4 regions of the Lysinibacillus sp. FSL P2-0066 genome follow, and region 1 is predicted to be linked to each of the others. Evidence: riboswitches for the same ligand, from Rfam matches in the RefSeq annotation. Region 1 holds a riboswitch; each other region holds the start of a gene.
What was found. Region 1 has a riboswitch for cobalamin ahead of MKZ14_RS13545 (energy-coupling factor ABC transporter permease). Riboswitches for the same ligand answer to the same signal wherever they lie in the genome.
Positions count from the first base shown of each region.

Region 2: it holds a riboswitch for cobalamin, as region 1 does, so the genes downstream of both, nikA (nickel ABC transporter substrate-binding protein) here and MKZ14_RS13545 (energy-coupling factor ABC transporter permease) in region 1, are expected to answer to the same signal.
Region 3: it holds a riboswitch for cobalamin, as region 1 does, so the genes downstream of both, MKZ14_RS10395 (ABC transporter substrate-binding protein) here and MKZ14_RS13545 (energy-coupling factor ABC transporter permease) in region 1, are expected to answer to the same signal.
Region 4: it holds a riboswitch for cobalamin, as region 1 does, so the genes downstream of both, MKZ14_RS02660 (ABC transporter substrate-binding protein) here and MKZ14_RS13545 (energy-coupling factor ABC transporter permease) in region 1, are expected to answer to the same signal.

Region 1 covers NZ_CP150202.1:2,706,603-2,709,755, forward strand. Annotated here, with positions in the region: gene cobJ (precorrin-3B C(17)-methyltransferase) at 1-421, opposite strand, end outside; gene MKZ14_RS13540 ((2Fe-2S) ferredoxin domain-containing protein) at 426-797, opposite strand; cobalamin riboswitch at 943-1,125, opposite strand; cobalamin riboswitch at 1,377-1,562, shown strand; gene MKZ14_RS13545 (energy-coupling factor ABC transporter permease) at 1,711-2,457, shown strand; gene MKZ14_RS13550 (energy-coupling factor ABC transporter substrate-binding protein) at 2,460-2,732, shown strand; gene cbiQ (cobalt ECF transporter T component CbiQ) at 2,738-3,153, shown strand, end outside.
Region 2 covers NZ_CP150202.1:2,262,340-2,265,492, reverse strand. Annotated here, with positions in the region: gene nikA (nickel ABC transporter substrate-binding protein) at 1-1,181, opposite strand, end outside; cobalamin riboswitch at 1,330-1,523, opposite strand; gene metE (5-methyltetrahydropteroyltriglutamate--homocysteine S-methyltransferase) at 1,662-3,153, opposite strand, start outside.
Region 3 covers NZ_CP150202.1:2,099,320-2,102,472, reverse strand. Annotated here, with positions in the region: gene MKZ14_RS10400 (precorrin-3B methylase) at 1-279, opposite strand, end outside; gene MKZ14_RS10395 (ABC transporter substrate-binding protein) at 331-1,323, opposite strand; cobalamin riboswitch at 1,486-1,673, opposite strand; gene MKZ14_RS10390 (translation factor GTPase family protein) at 1,856-3,153, shown strand, end outside.
Region 4 covers NZ_CP150202.1:538,460-541,612, forward strand. Annotated here, with positions in the region: gene MKZ14_RS02655 (acyl-CoA dehydrogenase family protein) at 1-1,483, shown strand, start outside; cobalamin riboswitch at 1,541-1,724, shown strand; gene MKZ14_RS02660 (ABC transporter substrate-binding protein) at 1,855-2,823, shown strand; gene MKZ14_RS02665 (iron ABC transporter permease) at 2,820-3,153, shown strand, end outside.

The sequences.
Region 1 (3,153 bases):
AACTGATTGTACAAGCATCGTGCATAATAGGTGCACCAAGTATGCTAGCGCATGAATTAATCGCAGAAATCCCAGGAACAATTTCAACTTCAATTCCTGTTGCTTCTGTCCAGCCTAGCTCAATTAACACCTCATAGACTAATCCTGCCATGCCATAGACGCCTGCATCACCACTCGAAATTACTGAGACGATGCTCCCTGCTTCAGCTTGACGAACGGCTTCCTGTGCACGCGACACTTCTTCTGTCATGCCTGTACTAACAATCGATTTTGCACTTACTAAATCTTGAATCAGCTCTACATAGGTTTTATAGCCTATAATCATATCACTTTGTTGTAAAGCCTCTACTGCACGTGTCGTAATATGCTTAAAATCTCCAGGTCCAAAGCCTACTACGAAAATTTTTCCTTTTTGCGCCATGTTGTTACCCCTCTTTCACCTTTTCGATCCCTTTAATGGCAGTTGTTTGAGCAGTACGCTGTAATGTACCTTCACGAAGTGTAAAGACATGTTCGTTGTATAAGGATTCATGATGTAAATCTTGTACTAGTGTTCTAGCATGCTCTGTTGATGGCACACGATACCAGTTTCCTTGAGGATAAGCGATTACCACACAAGCATCCTTGCAGCGTCCATTACAGCGCGTTCTTGTCGTATGTATTTCCTGATCGAGTGCTTGCCGCTGTATCTCATCTCGAATGGCTAAGGTAATTTCCTCCCCATCCTTTTTCATGCAGCTACTGCCATTGCAAATAAAGAGATGTGTTTTCATCCCCTCTAAATTCCAAGTTGTCATCTTCTGTCTCCCCTCATTTGCTTTTTGGAAAAAGAAAAACCTTTACTCTATAACGAAGAGTAAAGGTTTTGTAGAAGCCAAATAAAAACGAATAGAATGAAATACAGGTACCCGCTTTCGCTTCAACTTCTCCCTCCGAAAAGTTTGCATGCACAATCAAATAAGCAGGTTTCCTGACTTAAGCTTCATTTTACTGTCGCACCTTCCCAAGTTTGCACCAGTGGCTTTGCGATTTCATCAGCTATTACAGTAGCGGGGGCTGTATTGGATTTTCACCAATTTCCCTATTATCTCGAGCTATTCGAGCACTTATTGACGTTTTATATGAAATTTTTATTAGAATTTTAAATAGAAAACTGTCTTTATCATATCTTATTATTTTAAAATTTCAATATTTCTTTAAAAATTTATGACAAATTTATCAATTTTGAATGGAACTAGGTATGAAATTTATACAATCTATATAATTTGCGCACAAAATTTTATCAGAATATTCACCGTTGACCTTTAATTTAAAAAATTTCATAAAAGGTATAGCATATTTATGGAAATTCATGTTACACTTTGTCGTGAAATCTCACAATTTGAATGTTTTTCGGTGCAAAGTGCTTGTCATTTTGCTTAAAAGGGAAGCCGGTTTGAGTCCGGCGCGGTCCCGCCACTGTAATAGGGAGCTTTATAGAATATGTCACTGTCCAACGGATGGGAAGACCTATAAAGCATTGAACTAGAGCCAGGAGACCTGCCGAAAAATAAGTGATCGTTTCAACCTACGAGGATAGGTGTGCGGCTTAGCAGATGAGACTGTTATTTGCTTTTTTAGCTATGCACTTTTCCACCTAAGGAGAAGTGCTTTTTTTAATTACGCACGCAATATTCTAAAAATCTATTAATTAGTTAGGAGGAAAGCTTTTTGAAATTATCATGGTGGAAACTTAGTTATTTTTTACTGGCCTTTTTAATCGTGCCAAAACGTGCCTTTGCCATGCATATCATGGAAGGTTTTTTACCAATCGAATGGGCTATTTTTTGGTGGGTGATCTCTATCCCATTTATCATTCTAGGATTGCGTTCTATTCGAAAAACCATTGATGAAAATCCTGAAACCAAAATGCTTTTGGGGCTTTCAGGAGCCTTTGCCTTTGTGCTATCCGCCCTAAAAATCCCTTCAGTTACAGGTAGTTGCTCTCACCCAACTGGTGTAGGACTTGGGACAGTACTCTTTGGCCCTCTAGCAATGAGTGTAATTGGAACAATCGTTTTATTATTTCAATCTTTATTATTAGCTCATGGAGGAATTACAACTTTAGGGGCTAATGCCTTTTCTATGGCTATTGTAGGTCCTTTTATTGCTTACTTTGTCTTTAAAGGAGCACAAAAAGTAGGCTTGTCATTTTCACTAGCCGTTTTCTTTGCAGCCATGCTTGGTGATTTAGGTACATATGTTGTGACTTCTGTACAACTAGCACTAGCCTTCCCTTCTGAGGTTGGAGGCTTTATGGCATCCTTTACAAAGTTTGCAGGTATTTTTGCCTTAACTCAAATTCCTTTAGCCGTGAGTGAAGGCATTTTAACCGTCATTGTGATGAATTTCTTGAAAAAATACAATATTAGCGAATTAAAAACTTTACGTGTTTTCTCAACAAAGGAGGCACATTAAAGATGAAAAAAAATTTATTGCTGTTAGCCATTGTAGTGTTGTTAGCCATTATTCCGTTGTTCATACAAAAAGGTGCTGAATTTGGTGGTGCTGATGGTGAGGCAGAAGCAGCTATTGGTGAAATCAATGCGGAATATGAGCCATGGTTTGAGAGTCTATGGGAGCCACCTAGTGGTGAAATCGAAAGCTTATTATTCGTGCTACAGGCAGCTATAGGAGCTGGCTTTATTGGCTACTTCATCGGCTATATGCGTGGCAAACACAAAGAAGGTTAACCATTATGTTACTCATTGATAAGTATGCCTATCTGAATAAGCTAGCGTCCGTTCATCCGCTAGAAAAAATGATATTTTCACTTGGACTACTTCTCATAACGCTCATTATGAGAGATGAACGACTTTCACTCATTACATTTTTTGTAATGAGTGCTTTTATCATTGTAGGTGCAAAAATTCCGCTTACATACTATTTCAAATTATTATTGCTACCTGGCTTTTTCTTATTAACAAGCCTCGTTTCTATTTTACTTTCCTTTACATCATCAACGAATGCACTCCCTGCCCATATTTGGTCGTTTACCTGGAGCAATTGGACTGTCTTTATCGGGAATGCAAGTATGTTAGCAGCACAACAGCTGTTCTTTATAGTCCTTGGCAGTATTAGTTGTTTATACTTTTTAATTCTAACCACTTCTGT
Region 2 (3,153 bases), 440 kb from region 1:
TCTGCCATTGGTTTTTGAATCGCATCGGATGCAATGTAAATCAAATCTAAAGTCAACGGCTGTCCGTTTTTTGAACGAATTTTTTCACCCTTCGGTAATGTCCACCCTGCCTCATCTAGCAATTGTTGGGCTTTTTCTGGATTGTATACAATAGGTGCTAAATCTATATTGGCATAAGGAATTGCATCCCAGAACAATGTGTTCGCTACTTTTTCCGTACCATGTGTAATACTGTCGACCATTTGTTCCTTATTAATAGCATACTGAATGGCTTGACGTACCTTTAACTCAGATAATGGACCAGATTGTGTATTGAATAGCAGTGCTTTCGTAGATAAAGGCTCAGAGGTAGCAGTTTTGTATTTGCCACTGTCTTTTAAATACGTATAGTTATCTAAACTAATAATGCCACGGCCATAAATTAAATCTAATTCTTCGTTTTCAAATGCTAATGAAATAGATTCTGAGTCTGGGATAATTTTTACTTTTATTTGTTCTACTAATGGTTGTTCTCCCCAATAGTTTTCATTGCGACTAAATAATGCATATTCATCCTTTTTGTATTCAGTTAATACCCAAGGGCCTGTTCCAATCGGTGCTTTGATAGAATCTTGCGTCATATCACCATCTGGGAATCCGTCATCCCCTAAAAAACGGAAAGGTCTGACAAAGGCAAGTTCGTTTAAGACAGGATAATATGGCTCATCCAATTGCAGACGAATTGTAAAATCATCCACTTTTACAACCTCTTTCATGTGGTTAACCATCCCCATCCAAGAATGCATATCTCGATTCGCTAATACGGCGTCAAAGTTACGAATGACATTATCTGCATTAAATGTGGTGCCGTCTGAATATTTCACATCTTTTCTTAGATGGAAAGTATACGAAGTTTTATCCTCTGAGATGTCCCAGCTTTCGGCGAGCTTAGGCGTAACAGTACCATCATCGTTGTATTCCACCAAGGATTCATAAACCATTGCTTGGGCAGTCATTTGATTCGGTAAATATGTATGAGGATTCAATGGACCTACATCTAATGGCCAGCCAATCGTTATCATTTTTTCATCTGTTTGGTTTGCTGAGGTCTTTTCCTTTTCTTCATCCATGCCTGTACAGCCAGCAAGTAAACTGAACGTCAGGACAAGCAGGAAAGGAAGTAAATACTTTGTCAATCTCATTTTCTGTCTCCTATCTCTATTCGTAGTACAAATAAATCTACTTGTTGAAGAAGAGAAGGCATAAAAAAACCTTATTCTAAAAAAGAATAAGGACAGAAAAACCCACGATGAACAAGTCTCCATCCATCTCCCTATCTTTCGTAGATCATCAATGAATCTTCTTACAAGCAGGCATTCTGGCTCATGAATCATCATTTTGCTTCACCTTCCCAAGTACTCACTCAGTGGTATTTGAAACAAAACTACTCATTTACAGCTGCGGGACAGCATGGGGATTTCACCCATTTTCCTTTTAATTGAATGAAAGACGATTTCACTCAAACTTGTAATGATTGCTATGAAATTAGTAATAAACATAACATGCTCGCATGGTCACGTCAATTTTATTTTCTGAATATAATAAATAACATAAAAAGACTAGGGATTCACCCTAGTCTTCGTAATTGGAGAGTAGATGTAGTAGATTAAAAAATCATTTCGTTATCTTAATGTAGATTGCTGTACAGCTTGACGCAACGTTTTAGTAGCAGCAACCATATTGGCTAAAGCTGCAACGGTTTCTTCTTCTTTTCTCGTTTTTAAGCCACAATCTGGATTCACCCAGAATTGATGACGGTCCAGCACCTGTAGACTATCTTTCATAATAGTGAGCATTTCTTCCTCGCTTGGTACACGAGGGCTATGAATATCATAGACGCCTAAGCCAATTCCTTTATTATAGGGTTGCACTTGTAGTGAAGAAATAAGTTCCCCATGGCTTCGCGATGTTTCAATGGAAATCACATCTGCATCTAGTGCGCTAATCGGTTCGATGAAATCATTAAATTCGCAGTAACACATATGTGTATGGATTTGTGTTTCATCTTTGACACTAGATGTAGCAAGCTTGAAGGAATTGACAGCCCAATCTAAGTAAGCCCCCCATTCTTCCTTTCTAAGCGGTAAACCTTCTCTTAACGCTGGCTCGTCCACTTGAATAATCGAAATTCCTGCGTTTTCTAGTGCTTCCACCTCTTTGCGAAGTGCTAATGCAATTTGATAAGCGACATCTTGACGGGAAAGATCATCGCGCACAAAGGACCAATTTAATATCGTTACTGGCCCTGTCAGCATGCCCTTTACAAATCGCTTTGTTAGGCTTTGAGCATAGGCTGATTCTTTTACGGTAATTGGTGAGGCCCACGCAACATCTCCATAAATGATCGGAGGCTTCACACAGCGTGACCCGTATGAAACGACCCATGCTTTTTCTGTAAAGGCAAAGCCAGTCAATTTTTCACCAAAATATTCTACCATGTCTGTACGCTCAAATTCACCATGAACAAGTACATCGATATCTAATTCCTCTTGTATAGTGATCCAGCGCTTTGTTTCGTCTTCTAAAAATGTTTCATAGGCTTCATTCGATAATTGTTTCTTTCGCCACGCATTACGATTTCTTTTCACTTCATCTGATTGCGGGAAGCTACCGATTGTAGTTGTTGGAAACAGCGGTAATCCTAAGGCTTGTTGTTGGATCGTTTGTCGCTTCGTAAAATTACTGTGTCGTTCAAAATCTTGCTTTGTCACAGTTTGAACGGCTTGATGAATTAACTTATTTTGGCGGATTGGATGATTTTTTAGAGCCTCAATCGCCTTCATACTTTCTGAAAAATTATGTTGTAAGGAACCATCTTTATCTCGTCTGAATTTAGTCAGCCCCGTGATTTCTACGATTTTCTCATCTGCGAAGGCCAGAGACTGCTTTAAAACAGGGTCAAGATCATTTTCAAGAGAGGTTGTGATTGGAACGTGCTGTAGGTTACTTGATGGTTGAATCCATAGTTCAGCAGCATGACTTAGCTGTTCAATGGCTTGAATTGTCGCATTGACCTCCGCCAGGTTTGAACGCCAAATATCACGGCCATTCACTACCCCTATTCCTAATACTTTATCCTGCGGGAAACCAAATTGACGAAGTGACGCCATATTT
Region 3 (3,153 bases), 610 kb from region 1:
GGCAATGATAGGACCTGAGGGCACAACATAAAGACCCGCTTCCTGTAAGGCTTGTATCGCTTCTGACGCATCACTTGTTGGAATGGATACGAGAATACTGTAGGAGGCCGAATACTTTATTGCTCCCTTTTCGCCTGCAATTTCGGCTATTTTTTGAAATTGCGCAGGCGTATAATGCTTATTGATAATGCCGGGGCTGACTGCAAGACGTGTGAATTCACCATGACGGTTTAATGTTTCAAAAGTTTGATCTGGTACATTTTTTTGAAATGCGTTCATTTTTATCGCTCCTTATAAAAAAGGAGCTAGCAAAACGCTAGCTCGAATGGATTAAAAGTTTTCAGGATAGAAGCCCTTTGCTAAAATTTCAATCGCCTCTGCCGCACGAACCCCTTCAGACGCTGCTGAAAGTGGTAGAATAACAAAGCGCTCATTTTTAACAGCTTCCATCTCCTTCAATGCTGGATCATTTTTTAAGAATTGGATCTTTTGTTCTGCTGTTGTTTCACCGTAATCAATTACGACAACTACCTCTGGATTGCGGTCCACTGCATCTTCCTTCGACACAGTTGTCCAGCCTGATTCCACATCACCAAAGATATTTTGTCCACCCGCGATTGTCACTAGCTCATTCATAAAGTTTTGACCCGCTGTAAATACATCCTTTTCACCGCTATCAAACACAAGAATCCGTAATTTTTCGCTATCTTTTGGTAATTTAGCTTGTACTGCCTCTACATCTTTCGTCATCTGCTCAATTAAAGCTTCACCACGATCCTCAATACGGAAAATCTTCGCGATATTACGAATATCGGTAAAAATATCCTCTAATGTTGGCTTTGTCATGTTGGAAGCCGTATGTAAATACGTATGAATGCCTAATTCTTCAAGCTCTTCTGGTGTGCCAACACCCTTTTCCCCGAAGCCACTTTTCCAGCCCGCATATAGGAAATCTGCCTCGGCATCAATGACTTGCTCCTTCGTTGGGTATTGATCGGAAAGGACAGGGACTTTATCGTATGCCTCTTGCAGTGGCTCGTAAATTTTATCATCCAAGTAAGCCGTCCCTACCATAGAATCCTCTAAGCCAAGCGCTAGCATGATTTCTGTTACATGTTGATTTAAGCTAATCGCTTTTGTCGGTGCTTCCTTATATGTTTGTGTTGTGTCATTATTTTCAATGGTTACTTCTGCTGCTGCCTCGGATGGCTCAACCTTTTCACCTTGTGCTGCTGATTCTGTTTTGTCCTTTGCGTTACAAGCCCCTAAAACAGCGACCAAGGCAATGATTATCATCAGCCAGATACTTTTCCATTTCTTCATGTCCTTTTCTCCTTTGTTGTTAAAATATAGAAAGAAATCAGAGACTTCTTTACTACCCAGGTGGTTGGAAGGGCATAAAAAAACCCTCTTGTCGCCAAGAGAGTAGCATAGTGAAATAACGGTATCATTACCTATATCACTATCCCCATCCTCGTGGTTCTTAGTCAAAAAATACATATTGGCAGGTATCCTGGCTTAGGTTCATCATCTATACGCCTTCCCATAGTTTCACTACAGTGGCATGCTGTATAGACTCCCCATTTACAGTTGCGGGACAGCATCGGAATTGCACCGATTTCCCTTTTAAGCAAATGACAAATGCCATTTGCACCAATACGTTCTATAATGTTCAATACTATTGATAGACTAGCAGAAGAAAATTTATCGCGCAATCAGTAGTATGATGCTAATAGTATAATCATCATTATATTAGCACTATTTCGACATAAAGACGAACTATTTTACAAGAAATAAAGGAGCTAGTATTCTGTTACAATAAAAAGATAGCAATCTATAGAAACGAGGATTTCCTATGTACAAAACAATCGGTGTACTTGCGCATGTGGATGCAGGGAAAACGACCTTCTCTGAGCAAGTACTTTTTCATACAAATAGTATTCAAGCCCGTGGTCGAGTCGATCATCAGGATACCTTTCTTGATCATCATGAGCTAGAGCGTAGACGAGGCATTACAATATTTGCTGAGCAGGGGCGCATGAGCATTGGCGACGATACATACACATTGATTGATACGCCAGGGCATGTCGATTTCTCCCCTGAGATGGAGCGTGCCATTCGAGTAATGGATTATGCCATTATTATCATTAGCGCTGTCGAAGGGATACAAGGCCATACAGAAACAGTGTGGCAACTTTTACGTCAATACCATGTTCCTACCTTTTTCTTTATTAATAAGATTGATCGTGAAGGTGCCAATGTGGAGGCTGTCATGAGTCAGCTTCACAAAGATTGCTCTCAGCATGTGTTGTTCATCGATGAACCGCTGCGAGCAGACTATGTATCAAATAGCATCATGGAATGGCTGGCGGAGCGCGATGAAAAATTGCTTGATGCCTTTCTAAATGAGTCATTGGAGCATGAACAGTGTCTTGCTCAATTAAAGGAAATGATTAAAAATGAAGGTGCCTTCCCTTGCTTTGCTGGCTCGGCCTTAAAGGATGAGGGCATTCAGGAATTTCTTGACCAGCTCCCGCTGTTAACGGCTTCCCATTTTGACAAGGATGCCCCGTTTGAGGGCGAGGTTTTTAAGATTCGTCATGATGGGCACCAGCGTTTAACCTTTATGAAGGCAACCAAGGGCTCGTTGCATGTACGAGATGAATTTTCATTTGACGAAGTAACAGAAAAAGTGACCGAAATTCGCCTTTATAACGGCAGTCGCTTTGAGACCGTTCAACAGGTAGAGGCAGGAGAAATTTTCGCTGTCAAAGGACTGAGCCAGGCAAACATTGGGGATCGAATCGGTACAACGATGCTATCACAGCCCTATGAGCTTGTCCCAACCTTACAGGCAAAGGTTCAATATGAGGGTGATCAACATATCAAGGAAGTGCTACAGATTTTCCGTTTACTCGAAGCAGAAGAACCGTCCTTGCGTGTGGTCTGGCAGGAAAAATTTCAGGAAATCCATGTGCATATTATGGGTGCCATTCAATTGGAGGTCCTGACAGAGGTATTAATGACGCGTTTTTCAATAGCTGTCTCCTTTGGTGAGCCGCAAATTTTATATATGGAAACCATTGCGACAACCGTAACGGGCTATGGTCATTTCGAGCCCCTCAAGCATTATGCAGAAGTTCATTTATTAAT
Region 4 (3,153 bases), 2.2 Mb from region 1:
GGGAGAGCCTCGCCTTCAAAGATATGATGCCTATGGTGAAGAGATATCAGAGGTTTGGGTTAATGATGGCTATAAAAAGACGATTGAAGAGACATATAATACAGGGATTGTCGGTTATGTACACAAGGATATTCCGCAGCTAGGTCACAAGGGTAATTATGTTTATAGCTTTGCGCAAGGTTATATGCTATCACATGCAGAGCCTGGTTTTTACTGTCCCGTAACATTGACGATGGCTACTGCCTATCTATTAGATCATTATGCGGATGAAGAGGTAAAGCAGCGTTTTTTACCACATGTTTGTGCAACAGGTGACACAGATTTATATGAAGGTGCGACATTTTTAACAGAACGTCAAGGAGGCTCTGATGTTGGTGCAAATGTGGTGGAGGCTAGAAAGGATGGCACTGCGTATCGTCTATATGGTGAAAAATACTTTGCCTCCAATGCAGGCATGTGTGGTGTAGCGATGGTATTGGCGCGACTAGAAGATGCGCCAGCAGGTTCCAAAGGCTTAACGTTGTTTGCAGTTCCATGGCGCAAAGAAGATGGAACAGCGAATCATCTACGTATTCGCCGACTGAAAGATAAACTAGGGGTTCGGGCTGTTCCCTCTGGTGAGGTAGAATTTGAAGGTGCACTTGCCTATGTTGTAGGAGAGCAAAATAAAGGGATTTATTACATGCTAGAAGCACTAAATCTATCAAGAATTTGTAATGCAGTCGCTTCAATTGGTATTATGCGCCGCGGCTTCTTAGAGGCAAAACATTATGTAACCAATCGACATGCATTTGGCAAGCCCTTAACACAATACCCTATGATTCAGGATGCTTTAGGTAAATTTGCAGCTAAGTTGCACGTGGAGGTAGCGACAGTTTTTGATCTTATTCAGTTATACGATAAAGTGACGAGTGGACAGGGAACACAGCAAGACCTTATTATGAATCGTTTATATATTGCCATTATGAAAAAGGAAACGGCAGAGCAAGCCGTTCATTATGCTAGTGAGGCAATTGAATTACACGGAGGTAATGGCTATATCGAAGACTTTGTAACGCCACGCTTATTAAGAGACGCGCAAGTGTTGACGGTGTGGGAGGGGACGGCTAATATTTTGGCCTTAGAACTCATTCGTTTGGTAGATAAGTTCCATGCCCATGAATTGTTTGTACATGAGATGAAGGAACGATTAGACAAATTAGCTGACAGCTCATTGGTACAAATCGTTAAAGAAAAATTGGAGGATATGTCTGCGAAACTACAACTCTTTAGCGCTTTAGACGAAGCGACGAAAACTTTTGAAGCAAAAGATATGGCGAAAAAGATGGCTCATCTTTATGAAAGTGTTGTAGCGGTTGAATGGGCACATAAATTTGGTGGGAAATATGAAAAACTTGCGGACGTTTATTTAGAGCAGACATGGTCATTAAGAGAAATGGGTGCTCAAATGAAAACAGTCCAATACTTTTCTGAAATTGTATAATAGCTTGGAAGTCGTCTTGAATGGAGGCGACTTCTTTCATTTTCATGTATAATGAAATCAACTGAATATTATAAAGGTTCTTTACTTAAGTAAAGTGAAAAGGGAAATCGGTGTAATTCCGATGCGGTCCCGCCACTGTAAGTGTGAGTTTTTTCAAATGATGCCACTGAATATTTCGGGAAGGCTTGAAAAATCGCAAGCAGCACTAGCCAGGAGACCTGCCTTTATAACGACATACAACCTACGAGGATAGGGTGGTGGATTTTGTATCAGTTTTTTGGTGCGATTTTGACCCCTCATCTTTCAAAGATGAGGGGTATTATTTTGATTAGAATAAGAAATATCGCACGGATCAACCAAGGAGGATTCACATGAAGAAATTTTGGAAAATAGGATTATCAGCATTTTTAGCAGTGGGCTTGCTAGCTGCTTGTGGACAGGAAGCAAAGGATAACAAGCCAGCTAATGAGCAGCAAACACAGCAAGAAAAGGCACAGGTGGATGAAGCAACATTCCCAATGACAATAACAGATGCCCTTGGTAAGGACATTACACTCGAAGCACCTCCGGAGAAAATTGTTTCACTTATTCCAAGTAACACTGAAATTCTTTTTGGACTCGGTTTAAATGATGAAATAGTTGGTGTTACTGACAACGACGATTATCCACCAGAGGCAGCTGAGAAGGATAAGGTTGGCGGCATGGAATACGATATTGAAAAAATTATTGCCTTAAAACCAGATATCGTTTTTTCTCACGAATCTAGCATGTCTCTTTCAGAAGAGGCTATTGCACAGCTTGAATCGGCAGGTTTAAAAGTATTTGTAGTAAAAAATGCACAAGACTTTAATGAAACATATACGACAATTGAGCAGCTTGGACGTGCTACAGGAAAATTACCAGAGGCAGAAAAAATTGTCGCTAATATGAAGGCTAAAGTAGAAGGAATTTTGACTAAAGTCAAGGACGTTGAACCAAAAAAAGTGTTAGTTGAAGCATCGGATGAGCCAGATATTTATACAGCTGGTAATGGCACATTTATGAATGCAATGCTTGAAATGCTCAATGCAGAGAATGTAGCTGTAGATGGCGATAATTGGTATAAAATTGATGCAGAGCAAATTATCGCGAAAAACCCAGATGTCATCGTGGTGACATATCATTATGTACCAGATATTTTAACGAAGATACCAAAACGTGCGGGCTTTGATACGATTAATGCCGTGAAAAATAATGCGATTGTGCAGGTAGATGAAAGCACAACAAGTCGTCAAGGACCACGTTTAGCAGAAGGTCTAGAAGAATTAGCAAAAGCGATCTATCCTGAGGTATTTAAGTGAAAAAAATAGCACTAGCCTATACACTAACATGTACGCTTCTTCTTATTAGCATCTGGTGTGGCGTAGCAATAGGCTCAGTTCATATTCCACTAGAAGTATTGTGGAATAAGGCGGTTGATGAAACAGCCGCCAATATCTTTTGGAAAATTCGTTTGCCTCGCGTGTTATTAGCGGGACTAGTAGGCGCATCTCTAGCTATTGCTGGAGCAGCATTCCAAGGTTTATTAAAAAATCCATTAGCAGATCCATATACACTAGGGGTTTCATCAGGGGCTTCTGTTGGTGCTGTTTTAACGATCTTTTTTAGTATTTCTATACCTGTTGTCGGTT